3 regions of the Thermanaeromonas toyohensis ToBE genome follow, and region 1 is predicted to be linked to each of the others. Evidence: riboswitches for the same ligand, from Rfam matches in the RefSeq annotation. Region 1 holds a riboswitch; each other region holds the start of a gene.
What was found. Region 1 has a riboswitch for cyclic di-GMP ahead of B9A14_RS10055 (FapA family protein). Riboswitches for the same ligand answer to the same signal wherever they lie in the genome.
Positions count from the first base shown of each region.

Region 2: linked by a shared signal. The riboswitch ahead of B9A14_RS04680 (methyl-accepting chemotaxis protein) and the one ahead of B9A14_RS10055 (FapA family protein) in region 1 are both predicted to bind cyclic di-GMP.
Region 3: linked by a shared signal. The riboswitch ahead of B9A14_RS00070 (HD-GYP domain-containing protein) and the one ahead of B9A14_RS10055 (FapA family protein) in region 1 are both predicted to bind cyclic di-GMP.

Region 1 is NZ_LT838272.1:1,943,845-1,947,891, reverse strand. It holds gene B9A14_RS10065 (GGDEF domain-containing protein) at 1-462, shown strand, start outside; gene B9A14_RS10060 (bifunctional diguanylate cyclase/phosphodiesterase) at 434-2,116, shown strand; cyclic di-GMP riboswitch class I at 2,266-2,352, shown strand; gene B9A14_RS10055 (FapA family protein) at 2,453-4,047, shown strand, end outside.
Region 2 is NZ_LT838272.1:960,538-964,584, forward strand. It holds gene B9A14_RS04670 (amino acid permease) at 1-1,081, opposite strand, end outside; gene B9A14_RS04675 (M1 family aminopeptidase) at 1,361-2,773, shown strand; cyclic di-GMP riboswitch class I at 2,853-2,943, shown strand; gene B9A14_RS04680 (methyl-accepting chemotaxis protein) at 3,020-4,047, shown strand, end outside.
Region 3 is NZ_LT838272.1:13,869-17,915, reverse strand. It holds gene radA (DNA repair protein RadA) at 1-609, opposite strand, end outside; gene B9A14_RS00075 (phosphatase) at 625-1,365, opposite strand; gene B9A14_RS00070 (HD-GYP domain-containing protein) at 2,062-2,697, opposite strand; cyclic di-GMP riboswitch class I at 2,789-2,902, opposite strand; gene B9A14_RS00065 (AbrB/MazE/SpoVT family DNA-binding domain-containing protein) at 2,965-3,318, opposite strand; gene pnpS (two-component system histidine kinase PnpS) at 3,296-4,047, opposite strand, start outside.

The DNA.
Region 1 (4,047 bases):
CTCAATCAGCTACTAAAGGAATCTCAAGAAAAAAATACCCCTCTAGTAATAGCCATGGTAGATTTAGACAACTTTAAAGCATTAAATGATAGATACGGTCACTACGTAGGCGACGAAGCTCTGCGTACGGCAGCAAAAATTATAAAGAAAAGCTTGCGGGGCGGCGATAAAGTCATCCGCTACGGTGGAGAAGAATTCCTGGTTATTTTGCCAGGAACAAACCTAGACAAAGCCCAGATCGCTTTAGAAAGGATACGAACCCAGATCGCCACTACCGCCTTAGTCCCAGAGGTTGAGACTACCATAACTGTAAGTATAGGTGCAGTAGAATACCAGGGTAAAGGGGCTATATCTGTAAACGAGCTTATCGCCCGTGCTGACGAAGCTATGTACAGGGCTAAAAGGGAGGGTAAAAATAAAGTAGTTTGTGCCGATGAAAATAAACTTGAAGGTGGAAAGTGAGGTTTGTAGGTACAAATTTATGCTTTCTAAGAATTTCCTCGCTGAACTTTTAGGTATAATTCAAGGAAAATATGAAGGTACCCCTTTAAATCCCGAATTGAGTTCGAACCTCAGGGTTTTGCTTGAGAAAATCCACCAGTCCGTACGTGATATTTCCTGCTTTCTGGATGCCTGTCAACAGGCTGTAGACATTGGACGTCTCTTGTATACCCAGGAGATACCCAATGAGCAAGTATTGCGGGAATTGATAGCTTTAGCCGATACCTTTATTAACGACTATATTCGTACTCATCGTTCGTTAGGAAACGGGCAGGACATAAAGGACCTCCTTGTAGGGGCCATGCTAGAACTAGGATGTGTATCTTTAGGATATCACGATGAGGCGCTAAAGATGTTAAAAATCTTTTCCGAAACAGACCCCTTGACCGGCCTTCTAAGCCGCGAACACTTTCAAAGAGAATTGGATACGGCCCTAGAATACGCCAAACATCACAAAGAAAATCTCATTCTTATTTGGGCTGATGTAGATGACTTGAAGGTAATCAATGATCTTTATGGATATGCAGTAGGTGATGCTGTTCTACGAGTAGTAGCTGAGGTTTTGAAGGAAGTCTTTGCTCCTGTTGGGAGTATATTGGCAAGGACAGGGAGTAATTCTTTTGGAGTAATAGTCCTAGGCAGAGACACCCCTGAGATTCTATCTATGGCTGAAAGTTTTCGGCAAATTGTAGAGCAGCAACGACCTATCGAGGAAGAGTTTGGGGTCACGGTGAGCATCGGTATATCTTGCTACCCTCTACATGGGACGGCTGCCAACGACCTCTTAGCCGCTGCGGAGATGGCTACTCTAAAAGCTAAGCGCTTAGGAAAGAATCGGACGGTAATACTAGATGTAAATGCAGGAACAACAGATCTGACGTTGCTTCACGAAAAAAGCCTTATCTTAAGGGAAGCTATCCAGAAACCGGAAGGAGTAATCCCTTATTTTCAACCCATTGTGGATATAGAAACTGGAAATATCATAGGCTACGAGGTGCTAGCCAGAATCCAGTATCAAGGCCGCATATTCCCGGCAGCAGCCTTTGCGGAACTTGCCGAAGACATAAATATTATACACAGCCTCACGGAGAGGTGCTTAGAAAAAGCCCTTTGGAAAGTTACCCAGACAGATACCGAATATTTGATCTTTGTCAACTTTGCCCTGCAGGAGGTTGAGCGCGAAGACCTTGTACCTAAACTGTTATCCCTGCTTAAGTCTCATAAAATCAGACCAGACAGGCTAGTGGCTGAGTTAACCGAAAGACAGGCTATAAGGGATGTCAGCAGGGTGCACATATTTGCTACCCATTTGCAGAATGCAGGCATGAGGCTCGCTTTAGACGATTTTGGCAGCGGCTTTTCTTCCTTCCTCTACCTACGTCAGTTTGACTGTTACTTTGTAAAGATAGAAGGCTCCTTGATAAGAGATATTACACGGAGTGCCAGATGTAAATTGATAGTCGAACATATTGCAGCGCTTTTGCGTAGCCTAGCTATAGAACCCATTGCTGAATGGGTGGAGACAGGAGAAGCCTGTAATATACTCAAGAGATTCGGAGTAAACCTTTGCCAGGGATACTATTTTGGAAAGCCTTCTCCAGAGATTATCTGCTAGAGACGCCAATCCCTAAATAGCCTGACGATCCTAGAGGGAGCTTTACTCTAAGGTAGAATTATGCTTGATTAGCAAGCAATAACTATGCTATCTTCTAAATAGAAGAGCCTGTCGAGAGCTTACTTAAACATCATGGGGTCTTATAACCTACCGTTTAAGGGCAAACCCGCCGAAAGGCGGGGGCGCAAAGCCACGGGCCTAAGGCTTTTAAGGGCTATGGCAGCCGGGTTGCCGGTGGGGGCCTTAAAGCGACCACACCAGGTGCAAGGCGGGTGCTCCTGGTGTTTTGTTTTTGGCCCAGCCGGCTAAAGACGGCCAGGAGGGGTAAAAGATTCTATGAACACTTATTATGATAATCTTTCGGTATATGCGGCTTTGCAAGGGGGAAAGCTTCTAGTACACCATCCCCCTGACGGCCCTTATCCTGTTGTTGTCCTGGGGCCGGGAGTAAAACTACAAGTAAACGAGCGGGAATATCTCGAGATTAACCAGCCCATCCCTGTTACTGTCCACGACCATGTGGTGGTTACTACCTTGACAGAAGAGAGTGAAGGGAGCTGGTCTCTAGAAGTAACTCCGGATAACATGGTGGCGATATTAAAATTAAAACCCTATCGCCGTATCAGATATGTTCTTAAAGATTCCCCTCCGGCCCGAATCTTAAGGTTAGAAGGAATACCTATTGAGGAAGTTCTATCACCGGTAACGTTGGGTGAATTAACCGATAAACTGAGACAACTAGGTGTCGTACATGGTATCGATTGGGAAACTATAAGGAGCCTGTTTGTCAACCCAGAAGAGAAAGAAGTAATTATAGCTAGAGGTACCCCTCCAGAACCTGGTCAAGATGCCAAAATTGAACTCCTTTTCAGTTTAGAGGAAAAAATAAAGATAGAGGGCTCTACGGAAGAGAAAGTAGACTTGCTCCAGCGTTTTGTTTATACTTCTGCCGTACCAGGCCAGGTTCTCGCCCGCAAGCATCCTGCTCAACCTGGAAAACCTGGCCGGGATCTAAAAGGAAATATAATCCTTCCCCCCGAACCCCAAGATGTAGCCTTGAAAGCTGGGGAGGGCACTACATTAACAAAGGAAGGATTAGAAGTTGTAGCTGCCAAACCAGGTAGGCCGGTAGCCATCCATATACCTAGAGGAATGGAGATAAAGATCATTAATGTATTGCATCACGATGAAGACGTCGATAAGTCCTCTGGTCACATCATATTTGCAGGCGATATTATAGTCAAGGGTAATGTACTAGAGGGGATGCGGGTCGAAGCGGGAGAAAGCGCCGTCATAGAGGGCACGGTTTCTGGAGCCAGTATCAAAGCCCAGGATTCTGTAGTGATCAAGGGCAACGTCCACGCTTCAACTATAATCGCTGGAGAGAAGTTCGCTCTCCTAAGGAACGGTCTTCCCCTCCTAAAGAGGATATCATCTCAGATAGAAGAGCTATTTCTGGCCCTCAACCAGCTTAAAGAGAAGTACACAGGAAGCACCATCGGCCCTTTAGTCAAATTGTTGCTTGAACGGAAGTATCCTGGTATTCCAGCATCTATTCAGGTCCTTAGAGAGTACGTCAAGAAGCTCCCCTTTGAGTATCCTCCCCTCACCCGGTTTTTAAATAACATGGAGTATAAGTTAGTACGCCTACCCCTTGCCATAGTCAGCATCGAAGAGATAGAGGAACTGTACAATGAGGCTATGGAATTGCTAGGCCATATTCAAATCCAGGACAAAACAGAAAACGGCAACGTGACTGTGGGCTATGTGCTTAACTCCAAAATTATCGCCTCAGGAAGCGTAACTGTAAGCCGTATAGGTTGTGACAATTCTTATATCGAAGCAGGAAAAAAGGTTATAATCCATGGCGCCTTTAGAGGCGGGGAAATAAAGGCAGGAGAGGATGTGTACGTAAGGGAACTGGGCACCCG
Region 2 (4,047 bases), 980 kb from region 1:
CTGCCCCTACTAGCAGGGTGGCTACCCAGGGTGTCCGGAACTTAGGGTGTACAGAGGCGAAGGCCCGGGGGAGTAACCCGTCGCGTCCCATAGCCAGGAATATGCGGCTCTGGGCATAAATGCCCACCAGCAATACGCTGGTTAAACCCGCCAGGGCACCTACCCCGATGAGAAGGGAGGCTCCCCGGATACCGGCATCCAGAAGGGCCGTAGTCACAGGCGAGGCTGTGTTGAGCCGGGGGTAGCTAGTGAGCCCAGTAAGGACAGCTGCTACCGCCATGTAAAGCAGGGTGGAAAGGGCCAGTGACCCTATTATACCCCGGGGTAGGTCCCGGGCCGGATCCCGTACTTCTTCGGCGGCTGTGGAAACAGCATCGAAGCCTATATAGGCAAAAAAGATGATAGACGCTCCTTGTACTACACCGGGGAGACCAAAGGGGAGAAAGGGCCGCCAGTGGGCAGGGTTAACCCGGGGGAAGCCTAGAACAAGGAAGGCTAAAATAACCAGGACTTTTACAGCTACTACTACCTTATTGGTGGTAGCGCTGGTCCGGGTACCGGTGAGGGCTACTATGGTAGCAAAGGCAGTGATGAAGATGGCAGGCAGATCTATAATACCACCCCGTAAGGGTGAACTTATTAGGGAGGCCGGTAAATTGATGCCGACTGAACGCAGGATATCGGTAAAATAAGAACTCCAACCCAGAGCTACGGCTCCAGCTGCCACCATATATTCTAAAATAAGGTTCCACCCGATGATCCAGGCCACGATTTCTCCCAAGGCAGCATAAGCATAGGTATAGGCACTCCCAGCTACAGGGATCATGGAAGCTAGCTCAGCATATACCAAAGCGGCTAATCCAGCAGCTGTACCAGAGATGAGAAACGATAAAATCACACCTGGCCCAGCATAATTGGCTGCTGCTACCCCGGTGAGGACGAAAATGCCCGTACCTATGATGGCCCCCACACCCAGGGCTACCAGGTCTGTTGCGCTCATCTCTCGTTTAAGTTTTTCCTGATCCCGCGCTTCATTTAAAAGATCCTTAATAGGTTTAGTACGCCAAAGGTTAAATTTCACCAGGCCTCGCCTTTCCCAAAATCTTTAGTTTTAGTATGCGCTTAAGGATAAAGCCTATACTTTGGGGCAGGAGAAGCTATTTTTTTGTCGAATTTTTCCTAGGGAAGCTCCATGAGACAAAAAAGATGGTTTTTTTTAGTTTTCTTAGTACCTGTTGTGTTTTCTTTTTATTGGTTGGTCTTCCGGCCTTGGTCCGTACCTATAGGCTCACCCCCGGAGGTTCTCTACGATCAGGTGGTCCTGGATCCTCCCCCTATAAAATGGGGAGGGAAGATATGGGTGCCAGTTAACGAGTTTGGTCTCGTGGCCCAAGGTCCTAGTGGTTATCTACCTTTATCGCAGGTTATGCCAGCTTTGGGCCGGTCTCCTTCTGGGGGGCACGGCGAAGGAATACGGCTTCCTCTATGGGGTAGCGGATCTAAAAAGGATTCCCATTACCGTTATTATCCAGTATATCAAATAAAAGCTAGGTTAGAGCCAGAAAAGCGGATTATAGTAGGGCACCTTGTCTTGGCCTACCAGAATCCTTACTTTTACCCCCTTTATGACCTCCTCTTTAACCTACCTTCCAATGGCTGGCCGGGGAGTGAAAATACCCTTACTATCCAGAGGATCGTCCTCAATAATAAACCTGCTTCTTTTATAGTGAAGAAAAGCAGGTTGGAAGTATTCCTTCACCGACCCTTGGCTTCTGGAGAGACTTTAAAAGTGGAAATATCTTTTACTACTTATTTACCCCAGCGTCCGGCTCGTTTAGGTGTGTGGGAGGATACTTTTATGGTTTCAGGATGGTATCCTATCTTAAGCCCCCGGGAAAAAGGAGCTTGGCGCGGTATGGCGGAGGGAATAGCTTGGGGTGATCCTTATTTTGCCGATTCCGCCTATTATAATGTAGAGCTGGAATTACCACCTTCCTTAATGGTTAGGGCCAGCGGGCGAACTACTGGAGGGGAGCAAAGAGGAGAGCGAGTCTTATGGACTTTTATGAGCGAAAAACCCATTCGCGAGTTTGCCTTTGTCCTTGCGCCAGGCTGGAAGCAAGCATACGCTCAAATAGACCAAACTTTAATAACCCTGGCCTTTCGCAATCAGCTCCCCACTTCTACCTTGGATATAGCGATGGGGGCCTTCGCTTTTTTTAAGGAGTACTGGGGCCCTTACCCCTACTCTTACTTAAACCTCGTTGAGGTACCCTTGGAGGGCCTTTCGGGGATGGAGTACCCAGGACTAGTTTTTTTAAGCACCCGTAAAGGTTATACTCCTCCGGTTATTGTACATGAGGTTGCTCACCAGTGGTGGTATAATTTGGTAGGCAATGATACTATTTCTTCATCGTGGATAGATGAAGGGCTGGCGGAATATAGTACTCTCCTTTACTATCGGGTACACGATCCCGTTTTATATAGGCAACTTAAGGAGGACATAATAGCTGAAGCAGGGGAAACCTTAAATTTAGAGGAACTTTCAGAGGCATTAAATCGAGAGCTTAAAAGTTTTACTTCCGAAAAGGATTATCGCCAGGTGACTTACCGTCAAGGGACGGTTTATTGGTTAAAGATGGAAGAGAAGATGGGGGTAAAAACTTTACAAGAAGCCTTACGCTATATTCAGGAATATTATCGCTTTGAACGTATAGAGGCCCCGTGGTTGGAAGGCATTCTGAATTTCTATATCCAGCATAAAGGGAAGTAAATTGGAAAAAATATCTTGTCGAGGTAAGGCCTGTAGAGTATAATTAAGGCGAATAATGGAAGATAAAGTGCATAAGATGCCCCGACAAGGGCAAACCCATCGAAAGGTGGGGGCGCAAAGCTATAGGGTCTAAGGCCAGATGTTTCTGGCTATGACAGCCAGCTGCCGTGGGTGGAACGGGGCTACCCATTAAAATAGGAGTAGCCCTTTAAATTTGCAGAACTTAAGGGGCAGGAGGTACGGGGTATGCGGTTTCCCAGATTTCGGAGGGGGGAGGGCAAAAAACGAGCCTTTTCCCTCCCGGTGGGTATTTTTAACTTTGGTGCCGTAAAGCTAGGTGCCAAAATCATGGGGGGTTTCCTTTTAGTTATAGCTGTTTTTGTGGCTGTGGTAGTGATTGTGGATATAAATCTTCAACGTATTGAACATGCTGCCCGGAAAGTTTTACTCCTCCAGAAGCAAGACCAGCTTTTTACTACCATGTCCTTATCTATCTGGGAAGGTTATAGGCGCGCAACCGATTACATAATTAATGGATCCCAGACCCATGCTTTAAGCTTTGAGGAAGCTCTCCAACGTTTCAATAAAGCTAAAGAAGAATTGGAAGGCCAACAGCTAGACAGCCAGACCCAGGGCTTTGTGTCCGCCATGGCCATGGCTGCTAAAAGCTTTACGGAGACCTTTAAAGGAAACATTTTAAAAGCTAGCCAGCAGGACCGGATGCTTGCTTTGCCCATCTTAAGCTTTCAGATGGGGGCAGCGGTGGATAATATTAACAATATCGGTAGCCATGTTCAAAAAGAGATGACGCTTCAGCGTGAAAACGCCAAGTCAGAGCTGGAATGGGCACTGACCTATGCTAAAAGCACTCTATATTCGGGCTTAAGTTTAGCCTTTATATTAGGAATGCTGGTGGCCTTGATATTTAGCCGTATGGTGGGACGTCCTATAGCTAATCTTGTAGCCTATGCTAAGCGAATTGCAGCGGGAGATTTAACGGCAGCCGAGATAAAAGTAAGATCCCGGGATGAGCTAGGACAGTTAAGCCAGGCCTTTAGTGTTATGGGACAGAGTTTGCGCCAACTTATTGGGCGGGTTAGGGAGATGGCAGGGGAAGTGGCAGGCTTAAGCCAGGATTTAGCCCAAATGTCTCAGGAATTAGGAGAATCCGCCCGGCAGGTAGCTTTAACGGCCCAGGAGATGGCCCGGGGTGCTGAACACCAAGCCCAGCAGGTCACCCAAACGGCCACAGCTATAGAAGCTCAAGCTGCGCG
Region 3 (4,047 bases), 1.4 Mb from region 1:
AGCTGCCCTAAGGAAAGCAGCAGCACTTTCGCGCACCTGGGAGACGCTTCCAGGGGCCACTGGTATTTCCGGGATAAAGACCGTCTGGATGGAATCCACAATCAAAAGCACAGGCTTTAACATTTCTGCCTGTTCCAGGATAGCCGGGACGCTGGTTTCGGAAAGCAAATAAATGGAAGAAGATAGCGTCCCCAGGCGTTCAGCCCGTAGGCGGGTTTGGGCTAAAGACTCCTCCCCGGAAACGTAAAGCACTGGCCCCCACTGGTTAGCTACAGCATAAGCCAGCTGCAGAAGGAGGGTAGATTTCCCTATCCCAGGCGCGCCTCCCACCAGGACCAGGGAACCGGGTACTAAACCCCCGCCTAAGACACGATCCCATTCTTTAAGGCCAGTACAGAGGCGCTCACCCTCTAGTCGCGGGGCCTCCGTCAAAGCCACAGGAGGTGTACCTACCGGTTGGGGACTACCTTTAAGGCCCATACGTGAAGTTATAGGCTGCGTTTCCGGGACCAGCGTATCCCAAGACCCACAGGCCGGGCAACGCCCAAGCCAGCTTGCGCTTTCATAACCACAAACCTGGCAGATAAATTTAACCTTTACCTTGGCCAGTACGGACATCCCCCTTTAGGCGCCCTGTCCAGCCCGCGGCCGACGCCGGTGCCAGCCTAAAAATTCCTTTACCCTGGTAACCGTAAGGTTAAGTATCTGGTCCTCGTTTATTCCTGCACCCCGCACTACCTGCCAGGCCCGCATGAAATTACCCACAGCCGTAAATACATGGGCATCGCTAGATAATACTACAGGAGCCTTATATTTCTTAGCTAACTGGGCCAAGAGTTGGCAACGGGGTAGGCTCCCCGGGCGACTATAGAAAAAGGAATTATTGTTAAATTCTAGGGCCTTACGGTTAGCTGCTGCGGCCTGGGCGATAGCCTCCAGATCCAAGGGAAAATCCGGATTCCCTGGATGGACCAGAACATGTACGTGGGGATTGGCCAAGACAGCCAAAGCTGCACGGGTGTATTCTTCTTGGGAACGGCCATCAAAGCCTGTAGCTACATGAAAGCCAGCGAGCACTATATCGAGCTTTTCTAAAAGGTTTTCCGGTATATCCAAGTGGCCTTCTTCATCGATAATATTAGCCTCTACCCCCCTTAATATCTCTACTTCCCCTATTTTACGGGGTAACGAAATTAAATTGTGGAAATAATATTCATGGGGTCCTCCGGGCATAGCCAGGCCGTGATCGGTGATGGCTATCATTTTTAACCCCTTGGCCTGGGCTGCTTCCGCAAGCTCCTTAACTGTGCTATAAGCGTGGCCGCTGGCTATAGTGTGGGTATGAAGATCGGCCTCGCAATACATCTTTTTCCGCTCCTTTACTTTTAAATGCGATTTTCTATCTACAAGTATAGCGCAAAGACAATACCTTGTCCTTCTGTTTAACAAAAATTTAGCAAAGAGATTTTGCTTTAGAATAAATATTATCCTATGCTCCGGGTAATAATAATAGCGTCAGGGTCCATAAGGGCCGAGCCCAGGAGATGGCCGGGTCCGCAAGGGCTCGGCCATCTCCGGCCAAAGGTCGGTACCGGGTCAAAAAGGCTCGGTACCGGCTGGCGGGAAGATCAAGGATAAGTCCGTCAAGGCTTGCCCCTAGTCCGAAGGATTAGGGGCAGGTCGGCAAGGATGATCCTTGGTCGAGCTAAGACAATTTAAGGTGCCGCAGGCAACCTTTAAAGGCTAGAGGTCGAACAAGATCGAGAGACCTTGTTCGGCTTCTCAGGTACTTTAAATTGTCGAGCTAAGGTTAGCATAGGTTCCGTAAGGGTCTATACCCGCCGAAAGGCTGGTATGGGCTCTGTAGGGATGTGTGTTAGCCGGTGTTAAGGTCCTTATGGGCTCTTTAAAAGGAAGGCCGCAAGATCGCGGCCTTCTTTGCTTTTGTTTTGGCAAGGTAAAAAAACGCCCAGAGAAATCTCTGGGCTAAGCTTAAGGTTTATATAAAAAAGGAGGTCAGAGGACGCTTGTAGTAAAGGGCTAGCGGGCTGTTCATTGATATCATAACTCATTACTGTTAAGTTTCCGTGTTGTTACGTTTAAGATCAGATTAATTTTTTCCGGTCTTAAGACCTGCCGGCCCTTAAGGAACCCTGCAGTAAGGGAAAAAAAGGCCTCTACAACTTGAGGATCAAATTGGCTACCACTACATTCCTCTAGCTCCCGCAGGGCTGCGCTTAAGCCGCGGGCTTCTTGGTAAGGCCGCCGTGAGGTCATGGCGTCAAAGGCATCAGCCAGGGCTATTATCCTAGCTCCTAGGGGTATCTTCGTGCGGGATAGCCCATAATAACCCCTACCATCCCATCTTTCATGGTGGTAAAGGATTATTTCCTTAATAGGCTGCCAAGGAAAGGTATCCGGTAGAAGGTGGCACCCTTCCTCCGGGTGTTTATACATCTTTTCCCACTCCGCAGGGGTAAGCTGACCCTTCTTATGTAATATAGCCCGGGGAATTTTGAGTTTGCCGATATCGTGAAATAGAGCGCCTAAAAAAATCTTCTCCACTTCTTGGTACTCTAATCCAAGCTCCATGGCTACCTGGCGAGCAGTAACGGCTACATGCAGGCAATGGTAGTAAGTGAGGCGCGAATGTCTAAACAAATCCTCAAGCAATGCGCTAACGGCGTAGGCGTCCACTTAAGGACATCCTCTCTTAAATTCTTTTTAATAAAACAAAATAACCTTGCTTCAGAGCAAGGCTCGCCAGGGTCACTTATACCCCTTAAGAGCTGGCAGCCTGGCGATCATAGCCTCCCTTTAGAGGAGCTAACCCCTTAAAGGGAAAAGCCTTAGACCCATGGCTTTGTGCCCCTGCCTTTCGACAGGTTTACCCTGAAGCAGCTCTTATTTCGAGATTTTTTTTGTGGTGGTAAATTTGTTCGACGCCGTTAGCCAAAATCCTCCTTAATCTGGTAGATTCCCACTCTTTCCCACAAAAATATCCAGTTCTAGCTCCCGGGCTAAAAGATACAGATATTTTTTAGCGCAGCGGCGACAGAGGGTCTGCCCCCAAACCTGTATTAAATCCACCTCACAACCGCAAAAAGTGCAAGCCCGCTGGGGGAATCCCTTGCGGATATACCACTGTCCGTCCTCCCGGAGGAGAAACTCTACTTCTTCCCCCGCCCGGATCTCTAGTTGCTGCCTCATTTCAGTGGGTAAAGTAACCCTACCCTTCTCATCCACCACCCGACGGTAAACTATCTCCCGGGACCCTCCTAAAGTCCCCACTACCTTACCTTCTCGTAACTCCTTCACCCCCTTCCTCCCCTTCGGCTATAGGGAGTATAAAGTAAAAGGTACTACCTTGCCCTACTTGACTATGGACTCCTACCGTCCCACCATGGGATTCTACCATATGCTTTACAATAGATAACCCCAAGCCTGTACCCCCAAGTTCCCGGGAACGGGCCTTATCCACCCGGTAAAACCGTTCAAAGACCCGAGGCAAGCTTTCCTTCGGGATCCCTATGCCGGTATCCCGCACCTCCACCCGTATCTTAGATCCTTCCCGCTCTGCAGCTACAGTTACCGAACCACCCCTCGGAGTATATTTGATCCCGTTATCTAAAAGGTTAAGGAGAACCTGTTCTAGAAAGTTTTCCGGGAACTTCAAAAGGGGAAGGTCGGGAGGAAGTTCTACTTTAAGTTCCACTCCTTTGTCCTGTGCCAGGGGCCCTACCACCTCCAGGACCCGGCTTAAGGTTTCCTTTAGAGAGGCTCCCTTAACCACCTTTTCTGGTTTCTGGTGTTCAAGCCGGGAAAGGGTGAGGAGATCCTCTATTAACTGCTGCAAACGCTGGGCCTCACTATTTATGATGGTTAAAAAGCGGCGGCTTATCTTCTCATCCTCCAGGGCCCCTTCTAGCAAGGTCTCTACAAAACCCCGGATAGAAGTCAAGGGGGTTCTAAGCTCGTGGGATACATTGGCCACAAATTCAGTGCGCATCTGTTCCAAACGCCTCAGTTCCGTAATATCCCGGATGG